4 regions of the Pseudoalteromonas sp. 19-MNA-CIBAN-0066 genome follow, and region 1 is predicted to be linked to each of the others. Evidence: predicted binding sites of a transcription regulator. Region 1 holds the regulator's gene; each other region holds the start of a gene.
The links. Region 1 encodes LexA, which represses DNA repair genes until DNA is damaged. Its sites were predicted from a motif close to TACTGTATNNNNATACAGTA; they were not measured.
Positions count from the first base shown of each region.

Region 2: the regulator LexA is predicted to act here: its motif matches at 2,943-2,962, upstream of uvrD (DNA helicase II).
Region 3: the regulator LexA is predicted to act here: its motif matches at 3,185-3,204, upstream of AAEZ18_RS13990 (SulA-like leucine-rich domain-containing protein).
Region 4: the regulator LexA is predicted to act here: its motif matches at 3,041-3,060, upstream of AAEZ18_RS01320 (YebG family protein).

Region 1 is NZ_JBEONZ010000007.1:19,691-27,109, reverse strand. Features, by position in the region: gene AAEZ18_RS06345 (DnaJ C-terminal domain-containing protein) at 129-1,094, shown strand; gene AAEZ18_RS06340 (chaperone modulator CbpM) at 1,094-1,414, shown strand; gene AAEZ18_RS06335 (hypothetical protein) at 1,667-2,047, shown strand; gene AAEZ18_RS06330 (PaaI family thioesterase) at 2,050-2,493, opposite strand; gene AAEZ18_RS06325 (SRPBCC family protein) at 2,592-3,044, opposite strand; gene lexA (transcriptional repressor LexA) at 3,324-3,941, shown strand; gene coxB (cytochrome c oxidase subunit II) at 4,415-5,557, shown strand; gene ctaD (cytochrome c oxidase subunit I) at 5,557-7,149, shown strand; gene AAEZ18_RS06305 (cytochrome c oxidase assembly protein) at 7,149-7,419, shown strand, end outside.
Region 2 is NZ_JBEONZ010000066.1:1,019-8,437, forward strand. Features, by position in the region: gene nudE (ADP compounds hydrolase NudE) at 1-556, opposite strand, end outside; gene yrfG (GMP/IMP nucleotidase) at 619-1,266, shown strand; gene AAEZ18_RS17910 (dUTP diphosphatase) at 1,282-1,905, opposite strand; gene AAEZ18_RS17915 (YacL family protein) at 2,012-2,380, opposite strand; gene AAEZ18_RS17920 (hypothetical protein) at 2,495-2,713, opposite strand; gene uvrD (DNA helicase II) at 3,027-5,192, shown strand; gene AAEZ18_RS17930 (tRNA(Met) cytidine acetyltransferase TmcA domain-containing protein) at 5,170-7,239, shown strand.
Region 3 is NZ_JBEONZ010000027.1:946-8,364, reverse strand. Features, by position in the region: gene cysB (HTH-type transcriptional regulator CysB) at 1-380, opposite strand, end outside; gene AAEZ18_RS14000 (hypothetical protein) at 667-1,425, shown strand; gene AAEZ18_RS13995 (NCS2 family permease) at 1,501-2,793, opposite strand; gene AAEZ18_RS13990 (SulA-like leucine-rich domain-containing protein) at 3,230-3,664, shown strand; gene AAEZ18_RS13985 (YchJ family protein) at 3,705-4,184, shown strand; gene AAEZ18_RS13980 (GGDEF domain-containing response regulator) at 4,396-5,196, opposite strand; gene AAEZ18_RS13975 (IS4 family transposase) at 5,676-7,010, shown strand; gene AAEZ18_RS13970 (DUF6172 family protein) at 7,058-7,360, opposite strand.
Region 4 is NZ_JBEONZ010000001.1:277,903-285,321, forward strand. Features, by position in the region: gene AAEZ18_RS01310 (EAL and HDOD domain-containing protein) at 1-780, opposite strand, end outside; gene putP (sodium/proline symporter PutP) at 1,102-2,613, shown strand; gene AAEZ18_RS01320 (YebG family protein) at 2,673-2,990, opposite strand; gene AAEZ18_RS01325 (ComEA family DNA-binding protein) at 3,306-3,605, shown strand; gene AAEZ18_RS01330 (DUF6170 family protein) at 3,621-3,923, opposite strand; gene dsbB (disulfide bond formation protein DsbB) at 3,923-4,441, opposite strand; gene fadR (fatty acid metabolism transcriptional regulator FadR) at 4,885-5,598, shown strand; gene AAEZ18_RS01345 (peroxiredoxin) at 5,877-6,482, shown strand; partial or broken gene AAEZ18_RS01350 (TonB-dependent receptor) at 6,542-7,419, opposite strand, start outside.

The DNA.
Region 1 (7,419 bases):
AATCATAGTTATATTTAGTTTTATTATCCGGAGCTCAGGTTATCTACTTTAAATTGTTGTTTAAATAAACAAAAGTTGTTACTTAAAGAGTATGATGAAAGCTCATAAGTTTGTGATTTGGATTGCGAATGAAATTTATAGATTATTATGCCGTGCTTGGAGTATCGCCCGATGCAGACGATAAAGCGGTTAAAGTAGCTTATAAAAAGCTAGCTAGAAAATATCATCCAGATGTAAGTAAAGAACCTCAAGCCGAGGAAAAGTTTAAAGAGATAGGTGAAGCTTACGAAGTTATTCACAACAAAGAAGAGCGCGCTAAATACGATGTGTTACGTCGTAATCAACAAAACCGTGCTCAGCAGCAAGCAAATTATGGCGGTAGCTATGGCTCGTCACAAAACCATTATCAGCAAGGTGATCCCCAAGCCGATCAGGAGTTTTCTGATTTTGTAAATTCAATGTTTGGCGGCGCAGGTGGGTTTAACCATGGCGGGCAGGGCAGAACTGGTGGCGCTCGTGCGCAAAAAGGACAAGATGTGGAAATTGAATTCCCGGTATTTCTTGAAGAAACGTTAGTCGATACCGTTAAACCAATTGAGTTTATGCTGCCGCAGCGAGACAGTAGTGGCCGTGTATCTGAAGTTAAAAAATCGCTTAAAGTTAAAATTCCTGCCGGCTCGGTTAATGGCGAACGCATTCGCTTAAAAGGCCAAGGTGGATTAGGTTCGGCAAATGGCCCTAATGGCGATTTGTATTTGCAAATTCGCTTAGTGCCTCATCCATTATTTGACGTTGAGGGGCATGACCTAAATATAGTGGTACCTCTTGCACCATGGGAAGCTGCTTTGGGCACTAAAATAAATTTACCTACATTAGCCGGAAAAATCCAACTAACTATTCCAGCTAATAGTCAATCGGGTCAACGTTTACGCATTAAAGGTAAAGGGTTAATTAGTAAAAAAGCCAAAGGTGACTTATTTGCTGTGATTAAAATTGTTAATCCAGCATTGAGTGATGATGTTAGCAAAAAGCTTTGGCAAGAGCTGGCCGAAAAAGCCCATTTTGACCCCCGTAGCAATTGGAGCAAGTCATAATGAAAATTATCGAGGCACCACAAGGCAATTTACTCACTAGCCAAGAATTGTGTGTGAGTAGTGATATTAGCGAAGCCATATTATATGAATTGGTTGAGCACAGCATTGCTATTCCTATTGAGGGCGAGCGCGTTACAGAATGGCAATTTACGGTATCAACAGTGATCTTAGTTAAAAAGGCTGCGCGTATTCAGCATGACTTATCGTTAGATTGGTCTGCTATTGCTTTGGTTTTACAATTATTGGATGAACGGGATGAGTTGATTGCTGAAAACCAAATGTTAAAGCAGCACTTAAGTCGATTTAAACATTTAGAATAAAAAATAGTGGTTAAATTTTAAATGCGAGTAGCTAGCTATTTTTATGGAGCTAGCTCAGCACTTTTATAATAGTGAGCTTTTGGTGCTTAAATATTTTTTATTCGTGAAATAAGAGTAAGTAAAGCGTCAATAAATGCGTAAAAATAGCCGACTATTCAGATAAAAAAGGTGAATATTGCAGAGTTGATTTGGTATAAGCGTAAAACTGCGTTAAAGTTTACAGCGAACTAATTAGAGGATAAACAGCAGACAATGTCGGAAATTCAATTTTTAAATGTAGACCTAGAGCTTGAGTCAAAGCAAGATATTAGCGTGCTTGTAGCTGACCTAAAAAAAATCGCCACTATTTTACATTATGATAAAGACGAATACCGTCAGTTAGCGCGTATAGAAGTAACAGGCGAAATATCTTCACCGGATAAAGCAATTAACCACTTATGTGAGTTAGTAGAGTCATGCTCGCGGGCTGCACTTAAGCAATGGTTGAGTTGTTCGCGCCGTACCTTTGATATTGGTTTTGAATCGGGCACTTCGCCAAAGTGTTTTAACCAAGCGCTGCACGCCGATACATTATTACGTATATCGGCAATTGGTGCAGGCATGGAAATTACTATTTACCCGCTAGAAAAATAGCGTTAGCCTTTGCGCTCTACAACAGCTGCGGTCATTTTTGATACGCAGCAAAGCTCGCCGCGACTATTCGTTATTTTTATTTCCCATACTGAGCTACGTTTGCCAATATGAAACGCTTTTGCGGTGGCGGTTAAGGTGCCATTACGCGAGGCTTTTAAATGGCTGGCACTGATCTCTTGCCCTACACAATAAAATTTAGTGAAGTCGACCACAAAATTAGCCGCGTAGCTGGCAACACTTTCGGCTAAAACCACGTTTGCTCCGCCATGCACCATGCCTATAGGGTTATGGTGCGCAGGAATTGCTGGCATAGTGGCAACTAAGTAATCATCACCAATTTCAGTTATTTCAATCCCCATGGTTTTCATCAGTGTACCTTGGCCATTTATGCCTTGGTCTAACTGCTTACAAAACGCTAAAGTAATAGGTTGATGCCAAATACTCATTGTTACTCCTTTAAAGGTTGAAAACGATAACCGATAATACGATTTTTCATGGCGATATGATAGCCAAATTAGTGCAGCTACTGCATGGTAATACAGTGCTACTTTTTGCTTTCTACATAGTGCTTAATTTCATCGAGATCTTTTTTTAGCATTTTACGCATCGAACTTTTAAGAAAAAACCCTATCACTGCAGAGATCATTTTTACCCAAATAGACTCAGAGCTATCAGAAAAAGTCATGGTTAAACAGGTGCTAGGTTCGGCGGCGGTAAGTGACAGCTTAGTGGTATAAACTGCCCCGCCATTTTCTGCGCGAGTGCAATAGTATTCATTAGTAACAGCTTCGGTGATCCACATGGTTTCTGAGGCTGCTTTGCCAAAAATTTTTCGTGTTTCTAACCATTTTAGGCCCACTAGCCCTTGTGGTGGCTTCTCGATTATTTTTACATCAATAATGCCAGACAGCATATTGGCACTGTTTTCGATGTCAGTTATTGCCGCCCATACTTTACGTTTAGGACCGTTAATTATTACCGCTACAGTGATATTCATAACACTCTCCGTTAATTCACATTGATGAAGTTAAGGCCCATTACAAAAACGATAGTTAACTAATTTTTAATAACAGCAACAACTTAGTAGTTATGTAATTAATGTAACGTAAAACTAACACTATCGTGATCTGCGTAATTTTATCTGTAATTTACTTGGTAATTTTAAGCTTAGACCAATGCCACCTTTGGCAGCAAAGGCGAGGAGTAATTTAAATTTGCGATTTTCAGATAACTGTATATACTCACAGTTAAATGTACTGTATGGAAAACCAGTTGTATGCGACCATTAACTAACCGCCAAGCGCAAATACTCGAACTTATTAAAGTGTTTATTAAAGACACTGGTATGCCTCCTACACGCGCAGAAATTGCACAAACATTAGGCTTTAAAAGTGCTAATGCAGCAGAAGAGCATTTAAAAGCGCTGGCTAAAAAAGGCGCTATTAAAATGAAACCAGGCGCTAGCCGTGGTATTCAACTTATTGAAGAAGATGAACCAGAACAACTTGGTTTACCGTTAATAGGCCGTGTAGCTGCCGGCGAACCTATTTTGGCGCAACAACATGTTGAGAGCCATTGTAAAATTGACCCGTTAATGTTTAAACCCGCTGCCGATTTTTTATTGCGTGTAAATGGTATGAGCATGCGAGATATTGGTATTATGGATGGTGATTTACTGGCTGTTCATCGCACTCAAGTTGCCGAAAATGGCCAAGTTATTGTTGCCCGCGTTGATGACGATGTAACGGTAAAACGCTTAGAAAAAGCAGGCAAAAAAGTATTATTGCATGCTGAAAATAAAGAATTTTCGTCGATAGAAGTGGATCTTGAAAACGAATCTTTTAATATTGAAGGCTTAGCTGTTGGGGTTATTCGTAATGCTGACTGGATGTGACAATTAAGCTGTTATAGCTATGTAAAATATCGGCATAATTTAATAGCTCAGATAATTAATGCGCACTTTTTTTTGCGCTTTTTTTTGCCTTTTTTTTGTGAAAATTCCGCTGCAATGAAAAAATTATATTAAGTTTATGTTTTTTATCATTTAAGTATTTAATACTCGTTATCGCTGTCTTTTTATTTGTAACCCTTGCTGTTGCTCACTTCCTGCTTAGAACAAAATTAAATAAATCCCATATTTACGCTAATCCCCTAATATTATTTGATTATTTTTCAAACTAAAACTTGCTAGTTGTTCAATTATTAACTAATTGTTAATGGGCTGGACTAACAATAACTCACAGCTTTAGTTTTGAGAAAATATATTTATATATCCGGCAGCAATACAAAAATAAAAAATAACAAATTGGCATTTAAAGCTTATGTCTTTTTGTTTTGCACTCGCAACAGTATTAAAGGAGCTGTCACATGGGTAAATTGAGCTCTACCTTGTGGCTTATATTGTTTGTTTTTCCGCAGTTAGCATTGGCAAATAGCCAATATAATATGCGCAAAGGCGTAACCGATATAAGTAATAATGTTTATCAACTACACATGACCATATTTTTAATATGCTGTGTAATAGGCGTGATTGTATTTGCCGTTATGTTTTGGGCACTTATTCATCATCGTAAATCTAAAGGAGCAGTTGCTGCTCAATTTCACGAAAGTACCAAAGTAGAAATACTCTGGACAGCAATTCCATTTGTTATTTTAATAGCAATGGCAGTCCCCGCAACTAAAACATTAATAGCGATGGAAGATGCCAGTAAAGCGGATATCACTATTAAAGTAACTGGTTCACAATGGAAATGGCATTACGAATATATGGGGGAAGATGTTGAGTTTTACTCAATACTTGCCACACCGCAAAATGAAATTGCTAACCTAGCCGATAAAAACCCCAACTATTTACTTGAGGTAGATAAGCCTCTGGTATTACCGATCAATAAAAAAGTACGCTTTTTAATGACCTCCGACGATGTTATTCATTCTTGGTGGGTGCCCGATTTTGCTATTAAAAAAGATGCAAACCCGGGGTTTATTAACGAAACGTGGACCAACATAAACGAAGTCGGTATTTATCGCGGTCAGTGTGCTGAGCTATGCGGTAAAGATCATGGCTTTATGCCAGTGGTAGTAGAGGCTAAGTCAGAGGCCGATTTTAAAGTTTGGCTAGCAGATGCTAAACAAGCAAAGCAAAAAGCAGCAGCAGCAGATGCTGCATTACTTGACCAAACACTCCCTAAAGAAGAATTAATGACTTTGGGTGAGCAAGTGTATATGGCCAATTGTGCTGCATGTCATCAGCCCACAGGGTTAGGTTTGCCAGGCGTTTTTCCTGCACTTAAAGGCAGCCCGATAGTGCTTGGCGATATAAAAGACCACATTGATATTGTTATTCACGGAAGCCCCGGCACAGCCATGCAAGCCTTTGCTAAACAGCTCTCTATAAAGCAATTAGCAGCGGTAATTACTTATAAGCGTAATGCATGGGGTAATGATACCGGTGATGTAATTCAACCAAGTGAAATACAGGCAGCACTTGATGCCGATGGGGAGGCGAACTAATGAGTAGCATAGTAGAACAACCTGACATTAATGAAGCTCACCACGCTCATCATCCTGCTAAAGGCTTTAAGCGCTGGTTATATACCACAAATCATAAAGATATAGGTAGCTTGTACTTAATTTTTTCGCTAACTATGTTTTTTATTGGTGGTGCTATGGCTATGGTGATCCGCGCTGAGTTATTTCAGCCAGGATTGCAATTAGTCGATCCTCACTTTTTTAATCAAATGACCACGGTTCATGGGTTGATTATGGTATTTGGTGCCGTTATGCCGGCCTTTACTGGCTTAGCTAACTGGATGGTGCCATTAATGATTGGCGCGCCTGATATGGCCTTACCCCGAATGAATAACTGGAGTTTTTGGATTTTACCATTCGCGTTTTTAATTTTATTATCATCGCTATTAATGCCCGGTGGCGGTCCTGCGTTTGGTTGGACTTTTTATGCGCCGCTGTCCACAACCTACAGTAATGACAATACCGCCATGTTTGTATTTGCTGTGCATATTATGGGTATTAGCTCCATTATGGGGGCAATTAATGTAATTGTAACCATAGTTAACTTGCGTGCCCCAGGCATGACTTGGATGAAGGTCCCTATGTTTGTATGGACTTGGCTGATAACGGCATTTTTATTAATTGCGGTTATGCCGGTACTCGCAGGTGCAGTGACCATGGTGCTCACCGATAAATACTTTGCAACCAGCTTTTTTGATGCAGCTGGTGGCGGTGATCCGGTGATGTTTCAGCACATATTTTGGTTTTTTGGCCACCCCGAAGTATACATAATGATTTTGCCGGCTTTTGGCATTATTTCTACTATAGTTCCTACCTTTTCGCGTAAAAAACTTTTTGGTTATTCCTCCATGGTATATGCCACGGCGTCAATTGCGTTGTTGAGTTTTACAGTGTGGGCGCATCATATGTTTACTACCGGTATGCCGGTGGCTGGCGAGCTATTTTTTATGTACGCGACTATGCTGATATCGGTGCCCACTGGAGTAAAAATATTTAATTGGGTAGCCACTATGTGGCGCGGTTCAATTACGTTTGAAGTCCCCATGCTGTTTAGTATTGCTTTTATTGTGTTGTTTACCTTAGGTGGTTTTTCGGGATTGATGCTGGCCATTACACCGGCTGATTTTCAGTACCATGATACCTACTTTGTAGTGGCACATTTTCATTATGTACTGGTAACGGGAGCGGTGTTTTCTATTATGGCAGGCGCGTATTATTGGCTGCCTAAATGGACTGGCAATATGTATAACATAGCGCTGGCTAAATGGCATTTTTGGTTATCGCTGGTAAGCGTAAATGTATTGTTTTTTCCTATGCACTTTGTAGGGCTTGCAGGCATGCCACGCCGTATACCCGACTATGCGCTACAGTTTGCTGACTTTAACGCCATTATTAGTATTGGCGGCTTTGCCTTTGGATTATCGCAGTTGTTGTTTGTAGCTGTAGTGATTAAATGCGCACGCGGCGGCGACAAGGTTCCTGCAAAAGTGTGGGAAGGCGCAGAAGGACTGGAGTGGGAGGTAGATTCACCTGCTCCGTACCATACATTTTCAACACCACCGGAAATTAAATAATGATACACGCACCGCTACTTAAGCGCTTAGTTGTTATTTGCTTAGCCATGTTCGCATTTGCATTTGCGTTAGTGCCTTTGTATGACGTGTTTTGTGATATTACCGGCATTAACGGTAAGCCATCATTAGAGCAAGCAAAGCAAAGCACGCAAGTAATACAAAATCGCGAAATAAGTGTGAGCTTTACCACGCATGCACAAAGCGGTGCACCCTTTGCTGTGAAGTCTAAAGAGTACAGTGTTGCGGTAAAGCCCGGTGCTATGCGTGAGG
Region 2 (7,419 bases), on a different contig from region 1:
CTGATGCTAAATACTGATCTAATAATAATAAAGCAGCTACACTGCGTGCTTCGGTAAAATCGTCTTGTGTTAATAATGACCGCCAATCGGTTAATGGCCACTTAACAACGACCAGTGGCTCTGGCTCATCACCGGGCAATGTTTGTGAATACAATTGTTTAGCGACCATAATGTGCATGGTGGTATTAAAATGACTTGGCGCTATAGATACCGCTTTTAATCGTTTTAGGTAATCTGCACCAAAACCAACTTCTTCTTTAAGTTCACGGTTAGCGGCTTGCTCTGGTGTTTCACCTGGGTCAATTAACCCTTTAGGAAAACCCAGTTGATAGTCGTTAGTACCAGCGCAATATTCTCGCACTAGTAGTAATTCGTTATCTTTAGTTAACGGCACAATCATTACTGCACCTCGCCCGCCGCCACGAATTCGCTCATATTGACGTTCTTCGTTATTAGAGAATTTAAGTTCTAAAGATTCCACGGTAAATAAGCGACTTTTAGCTACAACTTTATTACTGAGGATTTGCGGTGGTATAGGGTGCTTTTTCTGTGTCATTGGCGTTAATTTGCTATCATGGCAGTTGTGCTTAATCATAAACTTTTCACAGGGAAAAGCCCATGCTAAATTGGTCAAAAATCGATACAGTTTTACTCGATATGGATGGAACATTACTCGATTTACATTACGATAGCCATTTTTGGCTTAACGTTATTCCACAACAGCACGCATTAGCAAAAAATATTAGCTTTGAAGCAGCGCAAGCGGATATTTCAAAACGCTACCAAGCCGTTAGCGGAAAAATACAATGGTACTGCTCAGATTATTGGGAGCAACAGTTAAACCTGCCTATTATGGAACTAAAGCGACAGTCTAAGCACTTAATAAAAGTGCGCGACGATGTGCCGTACTTTTTAACTGAACTTAAAAAAGCAGGTAAAGAGTTAATTTTACTTACTAACGCCCACCCTGAGTGTGTAATGCTTAAATTTGAGCAAACTGCAATTGATAACTACTTAGATGGAGTCGTATCGACTCATGAATATGGGGTAAGTAAAGAGCAACAAAGCCTATGGCAACAGGTGCAAAGTGACTTAGGATTTAACAAAAGCCGTACGCTTTTTGTTGATGATAGTGTTCCTGTACTCAACGCTGCACGCCAATACGGTATTGAACACTTGCTTGCGGTTGCAAACCCAGACAGCCAGCAACCACATAACGATATAGCCGATTACTTAAATGTTACCGACTATCGCAAGCTAATTTAATTAATTTAGCGCAAACTATTTTGTTGGGTATCGTGCTTCTAAGCCTTCGTACACTAATTTTGCAAAATCTGCATGTTCGGTATCAAGGCTTTTAACAACGTCTACTAAATGCTCGTTATCTTCTTGGCCGCCCCACACTTTTATGTAACTGCCATCTTTATAGCCATGATCTTGACGGAAGAAGTTTAAGGTGTTTTTACCCACATAACCTCGGTATAAATCGTCAATATTCATACCTATTTGCGCCATACAACCAGCAAAAGCAGCCGCATTAAAAGTTTTATCTGCGACAGCAGATGCCGCCAATACTTCCAGTGTTTGCTTAAAGTCATCGGCTTGATGGGCAGTGCTTAATTCTAGCTCAAGCTGTTTAGCTATTTTTTCGTAGCTGGTGATACCGTCAATTCTGAGTGACAAGCCAAAATGAAAAATATCCACTAACTCTAAAATAACTTGTTCGGTATCAGGCGTTTGTTTTTTCCACCATTTCCAACCGTAATGATCGAGCATTTCTGCACACTCAACCCAAATGGCTCTGTACCAATCAAACCCTTGGCTAAACCATTGGTCATGTACTTTGGTATTCATGGCATTTTGCATTTCTAGCATCACTACTAGTTTGTTTAAATTGGCAGACATATCAATTCCTGTCGTTTTTGATTAGCTAAATTTTCATTAGTGTAATAATACAGATAAAATGCTTGTTGTGCATTGCTGTATATTTTCATTAGTGTGCTAACTATGTTTATCTTGAAGTCGTAAACTCATGCCATGAGTTTATTAGGTCTATAAAATCTTCAAAACCACAACCACTGCTTAGGCCATTTTCTTCAAGCATTAAATCGTCGTCTTGATAAGCCATAAGATCTTCACTGTCTTGGTGCAGAGCATGGGCTTCAAATAGAGCTTCCTCTTTCGTTAAAATTAAATCTATTTCTTGGCCCTTTAGCGTTAAAGGCTCAAAGCTTGAACTCACCGATGCAATAAGCGCTTGCACCATAGCTATTTTATCTTTGCCTATTTCTTCGTTTAACCAGCGGCCAATTATGGCATGCTCGCTACTTATTTTAATGCGTAATCCGCTAATTGGATCGCGAATAAATTGATATTCCATACGTATCGCTTTTAAATCGTTAGTTGCGCAATTATATACGTAAATAGCAGCAGACGCTAAAAAGCAAAATAGCGCCAAAAGGCGCTATTTTATAAAGCTTTAATATTAATTACGTCACGATCTATAACGTGCTGCATCAATAATTGCCCAAACATATACAATAGCGGCAATTATTCCTGGCACAATTAAAAACCATAATGCCGCACCACCAAAAAATAATATAGCGAATATAAGCGCGGCAAGAATACGCCCTTGCACTAACTGCCCTAAACCCGGGAAAAATATATTACATAATGCTGCGATTACGTTACCGCCTGAACCTTGTCCTGACATACTAACCTCTGTAGTTTATTTAATTTTATATTTTAGCTATAGAATTACTTACACACTCTATGCCAATTTAATAAATGTTACAAATCATATAGTTGTATTTTTATCAGTTTAACGCTGTGGTGATTTTTACTAAATTGAGGTCAAATTAGTAATTTTCATTATATCTTTTTAACCTTTTCCGTTTTTGATTTGCTATCAAGCTACTAGTTTAGAACATAATTTTATGAATAGCTGTGTATAAAAACAGTATTTTATTTAGCCTAACAAAAACACCTGCTATACTGCCCGCATTATTGATTAAAAAGGCGTAACGATGGACGTTTCACAATTACTCGATGGCTTAAACGACAAACAACGCGATGCCGTTGCAGCCCCACTACAAAACATGCTGGTATTAGCAGGTGCTGGGTCTGGTAAAACACGAGTGTTGGTTCATCGTATTGCTTGGCTAATGCAAGTTGAGCAAGCCTCAGCGTATAGTATTTTTGCGGTTACCTTTACTAATAAAGCAGCTAAAGAAATGCGTACTCGCGTTGAAGAGACGCTAAAAGCGCCGGTTGGTGGTATGTGGATTGGTACTTTCCATGGTTTATCGCACCGTATTTTACGCGCGCACCACCGTGAAGCAAAATTACCCGAAGCATTTCAAATCTTAGACTCAGACGATCAGCTACGTATGATCAAACGTTTATTAAAATCGATGAATATTGATGATAAAAAATGGCCCGCTAAACAGTTTGGTTGGTACATAAGCGCTAAAAAAGATGAAGCACTTCGCCCTAAAGATATTCAAGCCTACGATATTAACGAGCAAATGATGCTGCGCGTGTACGCGGCGTATCAAGAAGCATGCGACAGAGCAGGCTTAGTCGATTTTGCCGAAATACTACTGCGCAGCTACGAAGTACTCAAAAATAACCCTACACTACTGCGCCATTATCAACAGCGCTTTGCACACATGTTAGTAGACGAGTTTCAAGACACCAACACCATACAATACGCATGGTTAAAGCTACTTGCTGGCGACTCCAATAGTATTATGATTGTTGGCGATGACGATCAGAGTATTTATGGTTGGCGCGGTGCAAAAATAGAAAACATTAAACGTTTTTTAACTGACTTTAGCGCAGAGACCATTCGTCTTGAGCAAAACTATCGCTCTACCGCCACTATATTAAAAGCCTCAAATGCCCTGATCCAAAATAACTCAGAGCGTATGGGTAAAAGCTTATGGACCGACGGTAACGAGGGCGAACCTATTTCTATTTACGCCGCATTTAACGAGCTAGACGAAGCGCGTTTTGTAAGTAGTAAACTGCGTAGTTGGTTAAATGCCGGCAATGCGCTGCAAGATGCGGCTATTTTATATAGAAGTAATGCGCAATCACGTGTACTCGAAGAAGCCATGCTACAAGAAGGCCTAAAGTATCGTATTTATGGCGGCATGCGATTCTTCGAACGCCAAGAAATTAAAGACGCCCTGTCGTACTTACGCATAATAGGTAACCGTCAAGACGATGCTGCATTTGAACGAGTAATTAATACTCCAGCTCGTGGTATTGGCGATAAAACGCTAAGCCATATACGCGACTGTGCACGCGCCGAATCGTTACCACTTTGGTATGCAGCAAAAGCAATTGTAGAGCAACAACATTTATCTGGCCGCGCTTCTGGTGCAGTGAGTAAGTTTGTCGAACTAGTAGAGCATATTGAAGATAAAATTAGCGATCTAACGCTACATGAGCAAGCTAAGTACGTTATTCAAACTTCTGGGTTAATGGCAATGTACCAAGCCGAAAAAGGTGAAAAAGGCCGTGCCCGAGTAGAAAACTTAGAAGAACTTATTAGCGCTTGCGATCAGTACGAATTGCCTGAGGAAGAAGAATATAGCTCTCCTCTACAAGGCTTTTTAGCGCATACCTCGCTTGAATCTGGTGAAGGACAAGCAGAAGAGCACGAAGACGCCGTACAAATGATGACATTGCACTCAGCTAAAGGTTTAGAATTTCCGTTAGTGTTTATGGTTGGTGTAGAGGAAGGTATGTTCCCTTCTCAACAAAGTAATGAAGAGTCTGGCCGTTTAGAAGAAGAACGCCGCCTTTGTTATGTAGGTATGACCCGCGCTATGGATAAACTATATATTAGCCATGCCGAAAGCCGTCGTTTATACGGACAAGAAAAATACCATACACCATCGCGCTTTTTACGGGAAATTCCCGAGGACTGTGTTGAAGAAATTCGTATTAAAACCCAAGTATCTCGACCACCCGCTGCAGGGCGTTTTAGCGCATCAGTTAGTCACGCTGCATTTGAAGATAGCGGCTTTAACTTGGGGCAACGTGTACTGCATGCTAAATTTGGGATTGGTACAGTACTTAATTACGAAGGTGCGGGTGCGCAATCTCGCGTACAAGTCAACTTTGATGATTTAGGTAGTAAGTGGTTAGTAACGGCATATGCAAGACTACAAGCTATATAAAAAGCAACTCATACAACTAGAACAACAATTAGCTGGCGCGCATCACCGCCAGCTAGTGCTTGTTACTGGCAATGATAATTGGTGCTATGAGCTGACAAACTCACTAGTACAAAATACTAATACACTTACTCTATCTAAACATTGTGCACTTAAAAATGCTCAATGGCCTGCACACATTCACCAAATATTAGGACAAGAATTTACCCACGCCATTTACGATGGCTTTAGTGGCTTATACCCCGATAAGTTGGCCGCAATTGCTGGTACAGTTAGAGCTGGCGGAGTATTGTTTGTATTACTTCCTGAGCTGGGTAACCTAAATAACTGGCAAGATCCCGCATTAAAAAGTGTCCAGTCTCATGGCCACAGCAATCAATATAGTTTATTCAATCAGCGTTTCAGCTCTATTATTAAAAGCTTACCGGCCTTGCATTACAGTGAAGAATTTGGCTGCATCAATAATAATTATAACTATGTCCTGCACAGTAATATTGATTTTGAACCGCAGAAAAACTGCGTAGCACAAATAGTAAAAGTAGCTCATGGTCGCGCCAATAGACCGCTACTGCTCAATGCAGATAGAGGCCGAGGAAAGTCAGCCGCATTAGGCCTAGCAGCCGCAAAATTAGCTGATAAAAATGTAATTATTTGCGCCACTCAATTTAGAGCAACACACAGCAGCTTTAAACACTTAGCTGCACAGCTAAATGTTAATTACGATCCATTACAAAAACAGCTTGCTAACATGCAATATATTGCGCCAGACGCTCTGTTAAATGAGCTTCCCGAGTGTGACGTACTCTTAGTAGATGAAGCTGCTGCTATCCCAGTGCCTATGTTATTAAGCATGTTAGCGCATTATCCTCGTATTGTATTTGCAAGCACCTTAGTAGGTTATGAAGGCAATGGTAGAGGCTATACAATTCGCTTTAGTCAATATATTAAAAACCACTACAAAGCTTCTAAAGTAATTACTCTTGATGAGCCATTGCGCTTTGCTAAGCACGATCCACTTGAGCAGCATATTCGCAGTTTATTAGCACTTGATGCACAGTATCAAGAGACTAATAGCAATAAATCGCAGATTCCTAAGCATAGTGAAGTAACTCAGCAACAACTCGTAACTGATGAAGCACTATTGTGCCAAGTCGTTGCTTTACTTGCACTTGCTCATTATCAAAGTAGTGTGAATGATTTACGCCAGTTGTTAGATGCGCCATCGCAACGCATATTTATCAGCAAAATAGACAAGCAATTAGTGGGTGTATGCTTAATCGCGATAGAAGGCGGTTTAAGTGAAGAACTTACTGAGCAAGTTATAAGTGGTGAGCGCCGCCCACAAGGGCATTTAATGGCGCAAACACTTGCACAACTGAGCTTTAACAGTGATTTTTTAACTCATTTAAGTGCGCGAGTTGTGCGCATTGCAATTGATCCAAGCTCACATAATTGTGGCCTAGGAAAAGCATTACTGAGCTATAGCGAGTCACAAGTAAAAGAACAATGTACTTGGTTTGGTGCTAGTTTTGGTGCCACTGCACAATTGCTAAACTTTTGGCAAAGCCTAGGCTTTAATGCTGTTAAATTAGGTTACCAACGCGACAAAAGCACTGCTGAGCACGCAACTTTAGTTGTTAAATCTCTTAATGCACCACAACAAAGTTTACAGTCACTGATTAAACAGTTTCAATACGAGCTGTTTTATGGCCTATTAAGCCACTTTAAGTCATTAGAATGGCAACTGGTTAGCACATTACTGCGCTCATTTAATGATGAGGTAATAGCTTCTGATACGTTAAGGTTATTTACACAGCAACTCAGCAGTAACCGCTTTACTATTTCACCCACTCTCTGGCGTTTAATTAGCCAAAATCCTGTTATAATTACTAGGATAGCAGCCAATCAGCAGCAACTTTTAATTCAAACAGTTTTACAACACCATACCGATGAGCAACTTATTAAAAATTTAAATCTCAGCGGCAAAAAGCAATTAGAACAACTGTTTAGAAACACAACAAACATACTCGCAAAGCAACTTTCTTCATAAAGCCATTTCACTTTTCTGCAGACGTAAAAAAGCCCGAATCGTTAAATTCGGGCTTTCTACAATTTGGGGTCGGCGCGCTACTTCGTAGCGACAACGCAGTAGAATGTCGTAAGTGCCCACAGCGGTGGAAAATCACAGTGCAAATGCACCACATTCATTGGCTAGTGGTGATGTTTTTAT
Region 3 (7,419 bases), on a different contig from region 1:
TGCATATGAAGTGACACTGCGGGGTATTTTTTCATAAACCCTTTAATAACATTCGGCAATGCGTAACGTGCTTGGGTATGAGTAGTGGCAATATTAAGCTTACCTTGATCAGGTAAAGTATGCTCATGAGCAACCGCTTTAATACCTTCCACTTTTGAGAGGATTTCGCGCGATATATTAATGACTTCTTCACCGGCACTCGTTACATGCGTTAAATGTTTACCACTGCGACCAAAAATTTGAATACCTAACTCATCTTCAAGCATGCGCACTTGCTTAGAAATACCTGGTTGTGAGGTAAATAAACTTTCAGCTGTTGCTGAGACATTTAATTTATGATTTTGAACTTCTACAATATATCTAAGTTGTTGTAATTTCATAGCTATGTATTTTCGTTATTATTCGTTTTTGAGGGGGTAAATACTTTATCTTTAAAAACTGACCACCCGACAAATGGTAGGTTTTAATTGATAATATCGTATTTAATAATTATAGGCTTAGGCTAGCACAATAAATATACTTCAGATAGCAATGATTATCATATAAAGCATTAAGATTTAAACGCTTTCTTAGCCTGCTTTTATAGTTAATTAGCGCAAAGTTTTCCTGTTCTTATATATTTAATGTAAGATTGAGCAATTAGGTTTAGAACCCGAGAACTGTAACATGATCGTCTCTATTATAATTATACTCATTGTTGCTCTTATTGTGATTGCGCTTTGGGTAAGTGCGGTGCAACAGCATAAAGAAAAACAAGAAGCTGATCGCCGTAAAGAACTAACCAAACAAAAAGCTATCATTGAGGAAACCGAGGAAGCGTTAATGAATAACGCTAATATCCCGTTTTCAGATAACACACTACGTGTTTTACAGCGTCGTAATCATGATGCGCTTAGTACCATGGTATCGCTTTCACCTGGTTCTAAAATATTAAAAAACCGTTTAAATGAAGCGAAAGAGCGTTTGAATAACCCAGTTCAAGGAAGCAATAGCGAATCGCTTTCACTGCCAAGTAACGATAAACAACTGGTATCGCTAATACAGGGCATAAAAAAATTACGTATTATTCTACGCTCTGAGCACAATAAAGGTAACCTCGATAGCCAACTATTTGTAATCGAAGACAAACGAATGGAAAAACTGCAGTTACAAATAAATATTGAAAGCCAAATTAAACGTGGTTTATCGGCGCGCTCTGCAGGTATGGTAGGTTCAGCTAGACAATATTTTGAAAAAGCCCATGCCTCACTCAGTGCGGTATCGTATAGCGATCCATATGTAACTGCTAAATATCAAGAAGTAGAAGGCTACTTAGAAGCTATTAGTGTTGAGTTAAGAGCATCGAATGCCGATGCACTTAAAAAGAAAACTGAACAAGAGCAAGATGACCTAGACATATTGTTTGCTCCGAAAAAGAAATGGTAAATTAGTACTATAATTTATAAAAAAAGCCCATACAAAATTGTATGGGCTTTTTTTATTGATAGATAAATAAGTTTTTTAAGATAAAAATGCAAACTTAACAATAAACAATGCCGTTAAAATCCACACACTAATACTTACTTGATCCTTTTTACCGCATAATACCTTAACCGCAGTGTATGAAATAAACCCAAGCGCTATACCGTGAGCAATAGAAAATGTCAGCGGGGTCATTAATAACACCACACTAACAGGAATGGCATCTGTCATGTCGTCCCAGTTTACAAACTTTAAGTTTTGTAGCATAAGTACCGAAACATATAAAATAGCACCGGCAGTGGCATACGCTGGCACCATTTGCGCTAGTGGCGCAAAAAACATCATCAATAAAAAACAAATACCCACAACAACGGCTGTTAAGCCTGTGCGTCCGCCTACAGAAACGCCAGCCACCGACTCTATGTAAGATGTAGTAGTAGATGTACCAAGCATTGCACCAGCAATAGTGGCAGTGCTATCAGCGCTAAGAGCGCGCCCTAAACGTGGCATATTGCCTTTTTCATCTGCAAGCCCTGCTTTTTGCGTGACTGCAACCAGGGTGCCTGAGGTATCAAATAAATCTACAAATAAAAATGCAAAAATAACACTCAACATTGAAAGCTCAAATGCCGCACTAAAATCAAGTTGCATAAAGGTTGGTAAAATTGACGGCGGCATAGACATAACCCCCTGATATTCAACCAAACCAAAAGCCAAAGCAATACCTGTTACCAGTAAAATACTAATTAACACACCACTTTTAAAATCGCGATATAACAATGCCGCAATCACAAAAAAACTTAAAATAGCAAGTAATGGCCCAGGTGCAGTAATATCACCTAGCTGCACTAAGGTTGCAGGGCTAGATACTATGATCCCTGCACTTTTAAGCGCAATTAGCGCCAAAAAAGCACCAATACCGGTCGCTATTGCTTGTTTTAGCACCAGTGGAATGGCATTAATAATCCACTCTCGTACTTTAAATAAACTTAAAAATAAAAATATACAACCCGACATAAACACAGCACCTAATGCCGCTTCCCAGGTATAGCCCATTCCTAAAACAACGCCATAGGTAAAAAAAGCATTTAATCCCATACCCGGCGCTAACGCTAACGGATAATTGGCCCATAGGCCCATAATAAAACAGCCTATTGCAGCTGCAATACATGTAGCTACAAACGCAGCGCCTTGATCCATTCCTGCTTGGGCAAGCATTGCTGGATTAACAAAAACAATATAAACCATAGTAATAAAAGTAGTCATACCGGCAACACATTCACGTTGTACTGAGGAATCATTTGCGCGGATTTTAAATAAGGCTTCGAGCATAACAAACTTAAGGTAGTAAAAAGTGGCGAGATTTTAGCATAAAAATAGCGAAATACCGGACATTTTACCTTGTTATGCATTAAGTTATTGAAGTAGCTGAAATAATAAATATGACACGGTAATACGTATGTACTTCAGGTTTTAAAAATAATAATTACCGTGCTTATATGCTGAGCAATCAGCTTTACTTTAACGTAAATAATAGAGCATAAAGTACTGTATAGGTGCTATTCGCCGCATAACTTTAATAAAAAATATAAATATATACCTAAAATATTAACGCTCTGTTTTTAATAGTTATTTTTGTTTTTTTATCCGTGTAAAAATTTAAAACTGAATGACTGTACAAATAATTAGCAAAAAAACACTTGCACCATAACACTGTATAAACTACTGTATATGGGTACTGTATAAAAACCCAGTGAGTGAGAAATTTATGTTACAGCCTATTACCGTAAGAACCGTTAAAAGTTATCAGCAAGACGATAAAAGTGATTGTGTAAATTTAATTCAAATTGAAGATGAAATTTCAGCAACCTTTGAATTGCTTAAAGTATTACACCAATACAACAGCTTAAATGCATGGACACTGCTGATTGCCCCTGACCATGTACCGAGTAAAGCCTTGCTTGATTCATGCTCCATTGACACCAGCAAATTACTGGTGATCAGGCAAAAACATTTAGTAAACTTAGAGTATGTACTTAGCTCGGCGCTGCACAACGGAAACTTTGCTGCGGTTATTACCTGGACTGATATTATTAATGATCAACAGCTGACACAGCTATCATTAAATTTAAGCACTACAAATACTAAGCTTTACTGTTTTACTAAAAATACTCACAACCTTGAGATACCACTAACTCAATAAGCTTGTTAAACTCGTGTTTTAAACACTTTATATTAATATTATGACCTCATTAACGACTTCTCCTTGCTTTTGTGGCAGCCAGCAAAATTATGCTGACTGCTGTGAACCACTTCATTTAGCATCAAAAATAGCTGAAACACCTGAGCAACTTATGCGTGCTCGCTACAGTGCATATGTACTTAAAAATGCAACTTATGTTTATCAAACTTATGCAAGTGAAAAACAGGCAGAAAACCCTGTAAAAGAGATTAAAGACTTTGCTGATAGCTGCCGCTTTATAAAGCTAACCGTCATCGACACTGAGCACGATGCAAGCGAAGGCTTTGTAACATTTAAAGTAAATTACTTTTACCAAAACCTATATTGCGAGTTGCACGAAAAGTCGTTGTTTATTAAACAAGATGGGCAGTGGCGCTACCTTGAAGGCACACTATTTCCGGTAGCCGATATTAAAATAAGCAGAAATGACAACTGCCCTTGCCAAAGTGGCAAAAAATATAAAAAGTGTCATAGCGTATAACAAACTGCAGCTGTGCGGTGAGTAAAGTAGGTAATTACAGGCAACTGAACCTTAAATACATCCAATAGCCATGCCTAGGGTTGGCTGTTACAGGCGATGTGTATGGCTAAAATAAAATTTTACTTTCGAGCAACTATTGGCAATTTACATACCTATAGGCCTGTGTTAATAACTGCTCTACCGTATATTTTGGTATTGGGTTCGCTGCGCTTTAAAAGCACACTGTATTTCGCCCTTGTGCTTTAGCGGCGTACATTTTTTTATCTGCGCGTTGCAAAATATCCATGTTGCCTTCGTCTGATTGCAATAACGTAGCTCCACCTATACTTATAGTGACAAATTCAAACTCTGAGTACTTATGTAAAACACCTAAGCCATATATGTTATTTTTAATTTTTTCAGCAACACAGCGAGCGCCTTCCTCGTTGGTATGGGGTAGCACAACCACAAATTCTTCGCCGCCATAGCGGGCAACAAAATCGCTTGGCCTTTGCAGGCTGTTGGCAATTGTTTGAGCAACTAAGTGTAAAACAACGTCGCCTTCTACGTGTCCATAAATATCGTTGTATTGCTTAAAGTAATCAATATCCATAAGTAATAAAGCATATTCTGTATTCTCTCTTAATGCACTCAATTGTATTTTATTAATATGAGTATCAAAATAACGACGGTTAAATACTTTAGTTAAGTCATCAAGAAACACTTTTTGACTTAATAAGTCATGTTGCAGCTTAATAGTTAAGTGCGCTCTTACTCTTCTGTATAAGGTTTCTGGGTTAATCGGTTTTTGAATAAAGTCTACCGCACCCGCTTCCCAGCAGTCCTCTTCTTGGTTTTCAAAGGAGGTAACAAATATAACGGGAATGTCTTGGGTTTGTGTCGTCGTTTTAAGTTTTAAACAGGTTTCTATACCGCATATGCCATCCATTGAAATATCCAGCAGTACGATATCGGGAGTATTAGATTTACATATTTCAACTGCTTCTTCACCGCTGTTGGCGGTGTTAACAATAAAGTGCTTTGATAATATTTTTTTCAGTACAATATGCTAAGTAACTGATCATCAACAATGAGAACTTTTGAGGTTTTAAGGCTAAGTTTTAAATCGCTATCGGCATAATTTAATGGCATAAATACTACTGTTTTCTATAATTATCAACTAACACAGTATAATACAGTCTTATGTTATGCAAATGTATTAAAGTTGGGTTTTTAATCAAACTTACAACCAAATATAAAAATGGCGATACAGAGTTGTTGTTAATTGTTTTAGAAAATCACGGCCATAATTTTCAGGGTAATACTGAAAGTAAGCACTGCTTATAAGCTGCTTGTACTTGAATGCTCAAGGTTTAAATCGCGTTTGTATAAACGTACAAACAAAAAATGGGCCACTAGGCTAATGCCGATCAGTTAAGGTTAATTGATCGGTTGACCGATCTAAATGATCGTGAATAATCCGTAATTAGTTTCGCTAATTACGGATTTTTTATGGATATTCAAACAGCTCTTTCGACCACTTTCTCATCTGCCGAGGAATTTACAGCGCTTGATAACTTATCTGGCATCTTAGATCCCGAATTACTTAACCAAGCTTTTGAAAAATCGGGTGTCGCCACCGTTCGTAAACGTCGCTTACCACTCGATGCTGTCGTTTGGTCTGTGATTGGTATGAGTTTATTTCGTCATGAATCTGTTTGGGATATAGCCTCTAAAATGGACATCGCCTTACCAGGTAAAGGGAAACTAGTTGCCCCTAGTGCCATGGTTCAAGCGAGACAACGCTTAGGTGAAGGTGCTGTCGAGCAGGTCTTCAAGATGATGGCGTCACGGCATTATAACCATGCCCACTTTGATACATTTTGTGGCTTAAATCTATTAGCTGTTGATGGGGTTGTCTTTCGTACACATGATACGCCAGAGAATAAAGACGTATTTGGGTGTGGCTCAACCCAGTATGGTGAAAATACCTATCCGCAAATTCGGATGGTATGCCACATGGAGCTAACGAGTCATCAACTCATTAATTGTGCTTTTAACGGGCAGCATCAAGGGGAAATGACACTCGCTGAAGAACTCATTGAAGGTACACCGGATAACTCATTAACCTTATTTGATCGCGGTTATTATTCATTAGGGCTTTTGCATCGTTGGCATCAAGCAGGGACTGAAAGACACTGGATGATACCTGTCAGAAAAGGCTTAACGGTTGATACCATAAAGAAAATCAGTAAAAATGACCAGTTAGTGCGTCTTAAAACATCGCCCCAAGCGCGAAAAAAGTTTACTGACTTGCCAGAGTTTATAGAAGCTCGGCTGCTTACTTACACGCATAATAATAAGCAGTATCAGATTCTTACATCAATGCTTGATGTAATGCGTTACCCATCAAAAGAAATCGCTGATTTGTACATGCATCGCTGGGAAATAGAAATAGGATATCGAGAAATAAAACAAACAATGTTGCACTCAAACTATATCCTACGCTCAAAAAGGCCGGATATGATAAGGCAAGAGTTGTGGGGGTTACTAATTGCCTACAATATTATAAGAATAGCCATGCGTGAGGCCGCAGAGTTACTGGAAGTATGGCCAAATCAACTGAGTTTTTCTCATTGTTCAAGGCATATCAACGTATTTCTGTTAACTATCCCACTGACCAGTCCGGGAAATTTACCAAAACACTATGAGCATTTATTAGAAACGCTGACGCTATTTCAGTTACCGACAAGGCATCATGAGCGCCGCTTTCCACGATGTGTGAAAAAGAAACCATCTAAATATCCCTATAAAAAAAGCCAGTCAGTGTTAACTGACTGGCATTAGGCCACTAGGCCCATTTTAAAAATTACGCAAATTACTTTATAAGCGTCTTATTCGTCGTCATCCAAATCTGGTTGTTGACGTTGAGCTGGGCGCGCTAATATTTCTACATAAAAAGAAGTTAAGCTTTGCTTTTCTATTTCGCTTATATGATTACTAAGCTCTGCAACGTGCACTACTTGTGCATCTTCAGCGGTATTACCAAACTTACAATCAAACGCCCAGTAATCAGCATCGAGTGGTAGAGTTTTGTTACGCTCTCTTTTCAAATATTTTTTCACTTCATGCTTTGCGGCGTCAACCATACGAGGATATTTGATTTTCTCGTGATTTAGCGTGAATATTTTCTTCATTACGTTCCTAATTACCTTGGTTTAATGATAACGGCATTTAATGTCATACCATTTGAGCC
Region 4 (7,419 bases), on a different contig from region 1:
GATAAGCGCTTGTTTTATTGTGCTTATTTTTGCACGTCTAGCAAATGCTGCAGAGTTTGAATAACGCAGTAACTTATAAGATAGATTTACATCTCGCTCAAATATATCGGTGATCTTTTTTAGATCCATATCAAGCGTTGAGGTCTCATAAAGTAGTTCGGCTAATGTCATACCAGAGGGGGGAAGCGCTTTACTTTGGATCATCTCTGGTTTTGAAAAGAAAAACCCTTGAAAATAATCAAAGCCAAGTTCCAATGCTTGGTTATACACCTCATGGGTTTCAACTTTTTCAGCAAGTAATTTTAGATGTGGATAAGGTTTTAAATCATCAATAATTGTTTTAATTGTTTCTATATTACAGGTTAAAAAGTCAATTTTTATAATATCAATAAATGGATAAAAGTGGCGCCACACAGGTTGATGAATGTAGTCGTCTAAGGCTAATGTATAACCTTTTTCTTTTAAGTCTTTAACAATAGCAAGTAAACGCTTACCAGGTTGCACCGTTTCGAGTATCTCTACCACCACAGCGTCTTTACTCAGTAAAGTAGGGTAGCCTTTTAGTAAAGTTTCTAGAGTAAAATTGATATATGCTGGTTTATTGTCAGTTAAATCCTCAAGGCCAAAATTAAACTGGCTGCCTTCTATTAGGCGTGTTGTTGCCTCATCTCCATCTATATCGGGAAACACGTTATTTACACCATCACGAAATAGTAATTCATAGCCAATAAGCTTTTTATCGCGATCTAAGATCGGTTGGCGTGCAGCGTAAAAGTACATAAAAAATTCCGTATAGATAAAAAATAACTATTGATTGTAACAATATATGGCAAAACATTAAAAATAGCATGATGTAAATAAGCTTATCTTAGATTAATAACATATTTTTAATAAGTTACAGAAATTTTGACTTAAATACATACGATTTGTTTGTTTTTAATTCACTAAAGTTGACATGTTGGAATTTTAACTATTACCCATGCTATAGTGACAGAGAATGGTTTTTATCCCAATACTGTCTTAACTATAATATTTTAAGAGTCATTATTTGGATCAAAAGCCTGTTGCAATTTATTAGTGGAGGCGAATTTGGAAACAGGAATGATTATTTCACTAGCATTATACTTTGTTGTAATGCTAGGTATAGGATTGTATGCATTTAAGCAATCAACCAGCGATGTTTCAGGTTACATGTTAGGGGGCCGTAATTTATCACCAAGTGTTGCTGCGCTATCTGCAGGTGCATCTGATATGAGCGGTTGGTTACTTATGGGCCTTCCCGGCGCTATGTATCTTTTTGGTTTGAGTAAGGTTTGGATTGCGATTGGTTTAGTGCTTGGTGCTTGGGCAAATTACTTCTTAGTTGCACCTAGGCTACGTGTTTATACTGAAAAAGCGAATGATTCAATTACTATCCCGGATTATTTTGCAAATCGCTTTGCGGACAATAAAAATATATTACGTGTTATTTCAGCTATTGTTATTATTGTTTTCTTCACACTTTATACCTCATCTGGCGTGGTTGCTGGTGGTAAGTTATTTGAAAATTCATTTGGAATGAGCTACGAAGTTGGCCTTTATGTTACTACTGGCGTTGTAGTACTTTATACGCTTTTTGGTGGTTTTTTAGCGGTAAGTTTGACCGACTTTGTACAAGGTTGCATTATGCTTATAGCGCTATTAGTCGTACCTATAGTAACGTTTACTATGCTTGATCACCCAGTAATGGAAACGCTTGCTAATGCAAGCTATGACCTGTTACTTATCTCGCCAAAGGCCAGTGAAGTTCATTCTCTAAATATGCTAGATTGGTTTGCTGGTGGCTCTACTATCGCAATTATTTCTGCGTTAGCTTGGGGCTTTGGTTACTTTGGTCAGCCTCATATTATAGTACGCTTTATGTCGGTACGTTCAGTTAAAGATATTCCAGCAATGCGACGCATTGGTATGTCTTGGATGACATTATCAGCAATAGGCGCAGTACTAACTGGTTTATTTGGGGCAGCCTTCATACTAGAAAATGAAATGCCGATAAATGATAAAGAAACAATATTTTTAGTGCTATCTGAATTGGTTTTTCATCCATTGATTGCTGGCTTTTTATTAGCAGCTATTTTAGCGGCTGTAATGAGTACTATCTCTTCACAATTGCTAGTGTGTTCAAGCTCGTTAACTGAAGACTTTTATAAAATATACCTGCATCGCGAAGCCTCTCAAAAAGAGCTGGTTTTTGTTGGGCGTATTAGTGTGGCATTAGTTGCTATGTTTGCTATTTACTTAGCTTACGATAGAGATAGTTCTATTTTAGATTTAGTGAGTAATGCGTGGGCAGGCTTTGGCGCTGCATTTGGACCACTCGTATTGTTTAGCCTTTACTGGAGAAGAATGAACTTTGCTGGCGCCTTAGCAGGCATGTTAGTGGGGGCTTCAACAGTACTTATATGGATATACGCACCAATTACCATTAATGGTGGGAGTTTAAGTAGCGTTATTTATGAAATAGTCCCAGGCTTTATTTTATCAAGTATTGCGATTGTATTAGTTAGCTTAATGACCAATGAGCCAGCTAAAGAAATTACAACCTTATTTGATGAAGTAGAACAAGAACTATAAAAAGTTATAAACAAAAAAAGGGAGTAACTTAGGTTACTCCCTTTTTTATGCAAAATTTATTAACTCGCTTTTTTGTCGCTACTTTCTTCTATGGGTGCAACATTATCTGCTTTTTTGCCTTTTACAGCAGCTTTAGGGGCTATAGGCTCTTTACCACCTTTTAATATTGTCATGAAGTCATCTTTACTTTTTGCCATTTCTAAAGCGAGTGACTCTACTTGTTGCTCACTTAATGGTACATCAACTTTTTCTAGCAAAATTTCAAGCGACTCTGCAATATCGAGCATTTTATCATAGGCATCAGCTTCTTTTTTGGTAGTAAACGTCATGCGCTCGACTCCGTTTCGTTCTACAACATATTTAACAACAACAGCCATGATTTCTCCTGCTTACTTGCGTGGCATATAGTATATATAAACCATTAGATTACTGTTTTTATGTACAGTACAAGTTTGTGCCTAAATTTGCAAGTCCCCTAATTAATATTAAGTGATAATAGTTGACAACAAAGATTAACTTTACTTTATTTAACTTAATCACTTTTGTGTACCGTTGCAGTTAAGGATCTCACAGGGAGTGAATGTTAGGTTTAAGTATTTAATAAAGTGCAGGTGTAAAAAGCCTTTTGCGTTATGACTTAAACATATAAACAACAAAGTAAATGTTCATGTATGAACAAAAAAGGAAGAAAGATGAAAAAACTAAAATATAGTATTTTAGCTGCAGCTTTTTGTATGTTGCCAGTAACTCTTACCTACGCAAATGTTGATACCTCAGCAATAACTCAGCAAGTAAAACAGGCGGCTTTAAATATTAATACTGCTGATGTTAGCCAGCTATCTAAGCTCCCTGGTATTGGTAAGAAAAAAGCACAAGCTATTATAGATTATCGCGAAGCAAAGGGTAACTTTACATCGTTAGAGGATTTGAAAATGGTAAAAGGTATAGGTAAAAAATTAGCTGCAAAGCTTGAAGGTAAGGTTTCGTTTTAAGTTAAAAAGGGCGCGTTAAGCGCCCTTAGTATATTGGGTTAATGCTTCACATAAATGCTTTTTAGCAAAGTTAATCTCAATTGGAGTCGTTAGTAGTGGGTAACACAACCCACCGAGTAGTAAAAAAGGGATGAGTAACCAGCCTTCAAATACGGCAAATATTAAAAACAGCGGACTGAGTAATAATAATTTTATAATACGAAGTAGTACTTTATTAACAGGTGAAAGCATACTTAAAGAAATCGCTATAACAGCTTGTCTGTCACGTATTTTTAAATGTTTTAGAGCATTAATTTGGCTTGAAAAAAACACAAGCATTACAGCGACCTTTTAGTCATTAAGCGACTCGTTACCAGTAAAAATAAAGTGGCTGCAAACAGCGCAAATATTACTTCCATCCATGCCGGCATACTTAGCCCCGCAAATTGCCAGTCAATGTTTCCGCAATCACCAGTGGCTGCAAAAAAGCTTGGGATCCACTCATGTAATGGCATAAAGGCAGGAAAGTTAGGTTCAAACTCACAGCTAAATGCAAAAGGATCAGTGGTTGTTTGCATTTCGATATGCTCGCGGGCAATTATAAATCCCCAAACACTAGAAACAGCCCATACACTATAGGCGAGCAAGCGAACCCCTCTATGCTCTGGATTACTTGTACCAATAATACCTGCAATAAGTAAACCTAATACCGCAGTACGCTGATATATGCACATGATACATGGCGCCAATCCCATTTTATATTGAAAAAACAGTGCCGTTATTTCAAGCAGAAAAACAATACCACTAAACAAAAGCCAAGGAGTACGTTGGGTGGGTAATTGTGCAAGCCAGTTCATAATAAATCCGTATTTAAATAAGACGTTAGATTATGACGTAGGATAAAGTTAGGGGCAAGCAAAACGACTTAAAGCCTACCCACATGCATTTATGATGATTAAAGTTAAGGTTATAATTCTAAAAGCCAATAAAAATCCAATAATGTGAATAAAGAGGTAGCCCTTTAAACGAGTAAAGTATGTGTGTGAGGTGACTTTACGTAATAAGTTAATAAGGCAAGGCGCGAACTTAAAGTAAATAACTACTTAAAATGTATCTAGGGTGAATATATAAGTGCTTGCGACAAGTGTTAGTAAAAAATATAAAGCATTTTATAGACACAAATATTTTAATCGCATACTGGCAGTAATATGGCGTACTTTACTTGTTACTTGAGCGTCGTCTGGTACAATCAGTCGGTTAATCGTATGTAGTAGTGTGAATTAATTCGAGTGGGAATTGGATGAGAATTTTTAAAGCGAAAAGCCCAGCAGGATTTGCTGAAGAATACATAGTAGAGTCTATCTGGAATGGCGATTTCCCTCCTGGATCTATTCTACCTGCTGAGCGTGAACTCTCAGAGTTAATAGGTGTTACCCGAACGACGTTACGTGAAGTATTACAGCGATTGGCTCGAGATGGCTGGTTAACTATTAAACATGGTAAGCCAACAAAAGTGAATAACTTTTGGGAAACGTCAGGACTAAATATTCTTGAAACGTTAGCACGTCTTGATGAAGATAAAATGCCAGAGTTAACCGACCAGTTACTCTCTGCACGCACTAATATAAGCGCAATTTATACGCGTGCAGCTATAAAGTTAAATCCAGAACGTGTGATTGAAATTCTCTCACAAAGCGATGAGTTAGAAGACAGTGCGCAAGCATTTGCTGATTACGATTATAAAGTGCATCACGAGTTAGCTGTTGCAGGTAATAATCGTATTTACGTGCTTATACTCAATGGCTTTAAAGGATTTTATTCAAAAATAGGTTGTCATTATTTTTCAGATCCGGGGACGCGTGAGTTGGCTCGCCAGTTTTATAAAGACTTAACTAAATTGGCCGAAAACAGAGAACACGACGGTGCGATCATGATGATGCGTAAATATGGTCATCAAACCGGTGAAATTTGGCAACAAATTCGTGGCGATATGCCCAGCGACATAATGGATTAAACCTATTTTAAAAGCCTGCATTTGCAGGTTTTTTTGTGTCTTCATTTTATTAATACTTTATAACCAAGAAACTGAGCTAATAAAATAAACCCCATCACTTTTTAGCGTTCAGTATTATCGATGGGAGGAATCGTTAAATACGATTGTCATTTCGCACCAGTTCTCTCTAGAATAATAATAATTATATGTGCGCTATTGGTTTTTAAGTTTTAGAGCCCATATAACTATCAGCATTGCATAAGCAATTGACAACAAACTCAAAATATTTGGAGAATAAAATGGGTGTATTAGTAGGCCGCCAGGCACCAGACTTTACCGCTGCAGCAGTTCTTGGTAACGGTGAAATTGTAGATAGCTATAACCTTCATGAAAAAATTAAAGGTAAAAAAGCAGTTATTTTCTTTTACCCACTAGATTTCACGTTTGTATGTCCTTCTGAACTTATTGCATTTGATAAGCGTTATGAAGAATTCCAAAAACGTGGCGTTGAAGTAATTGGTGTTTCTATCGATTCACAATTCTCACACAACGCATGGCGTAACACTGCTGTTGCAGATGGCGGTATCGGTAAAGTTAAATATGCACTAGTTGCAGATATTAAACATGAAATTTGTAAAGCATACGACGTTGAGCATCCTGAAGCGGGTGTTGCGTTTCGTGGTTCTTTCCTAATTGATGAAGAAGGCAATGTACGTCACCAAGTAGTGAACGACTTACCACTAGGTCGTAACATTGATGAAATGCTACGTATGGTTGACGCGCTAGCGTTCCACACTGAGCACGGTGAAGTATGTCCTGCTGGTTGGACTGAAGGTAAAAAAGGTATGGATGCAAGCCCTGAAGGCGTTGCTAAGTTCCTATCTGAAAACGAAGGCGATCTATAATTTAGCTCTCGTTTTAAATAAAAAAACCGCCAATTGGCGGTTTTTTTGTTGCTTCTAATTTAGAACGAGAAGCTTACTTTAGTATAAATATAACGACCGCGTGGGTTATGAACCCCAGACGCATAACCGTAAAGGTCAGAATCGCCATCACCAATTGCAAAAGGAGGCTCTTCGTCAAACAAGTTATTAATACCTAGTGATAATTTAGCTGACTCAGTGATACGGTACGACGTTTGTAAGTCAACCAACACTTGTGAATCAATCATACGTGATGTATTGCTATCAAAATCTAAGTTACCATCAAAGTCGATATCAGGTGTGTCTTCAAACTCACCAACATAACTTAAGTTAACATTAGTATTAAAGTCGCCCACTTCCCAGTTAGTTGAGAAAATCCAACGATGCTCAGGGTAACCATACTCACCAGAGTAATCACGGCCATCTTTTTCAAATTTGTTTTGGTAAGCCCACTCTAAATTGAATTTCAATAAACCTAAATCATCCAATGAATGATTGTAATTTGCTGAAAAGTCGATGCCAGATACTTCTTGTGAAGAGACGTTTTCAAATGTGCTATAGATTTTTTGAATTGAACCTAAGCTTTCACCATTAGTAGGCGGTAAGCGAACACATACAGTACTGTTTTGGTTACCACACTCGGCAGCATAAATTGGACCAAACTCTTCTTGGTCAATTTTATTGTCTTGGGTGATGCTCCACACATCAACACTTAAACCAAACTCTGCGCTAGGGGCCCAAATGAAGCCGACGTTCCAAGATTCAGACTCTTCAGGTTGTAAGTCTGCATTACCAGAGAATTGAATGTTGTAATCAAGTGCCTGACAGTCTAAGCCCGTTTGTTGACAGCGTTGAGTATCAATAAAGAACTGACTTTTTTCTGATGGACCTAGGCCAACTTGTGCTAAAGAGGGTGCTC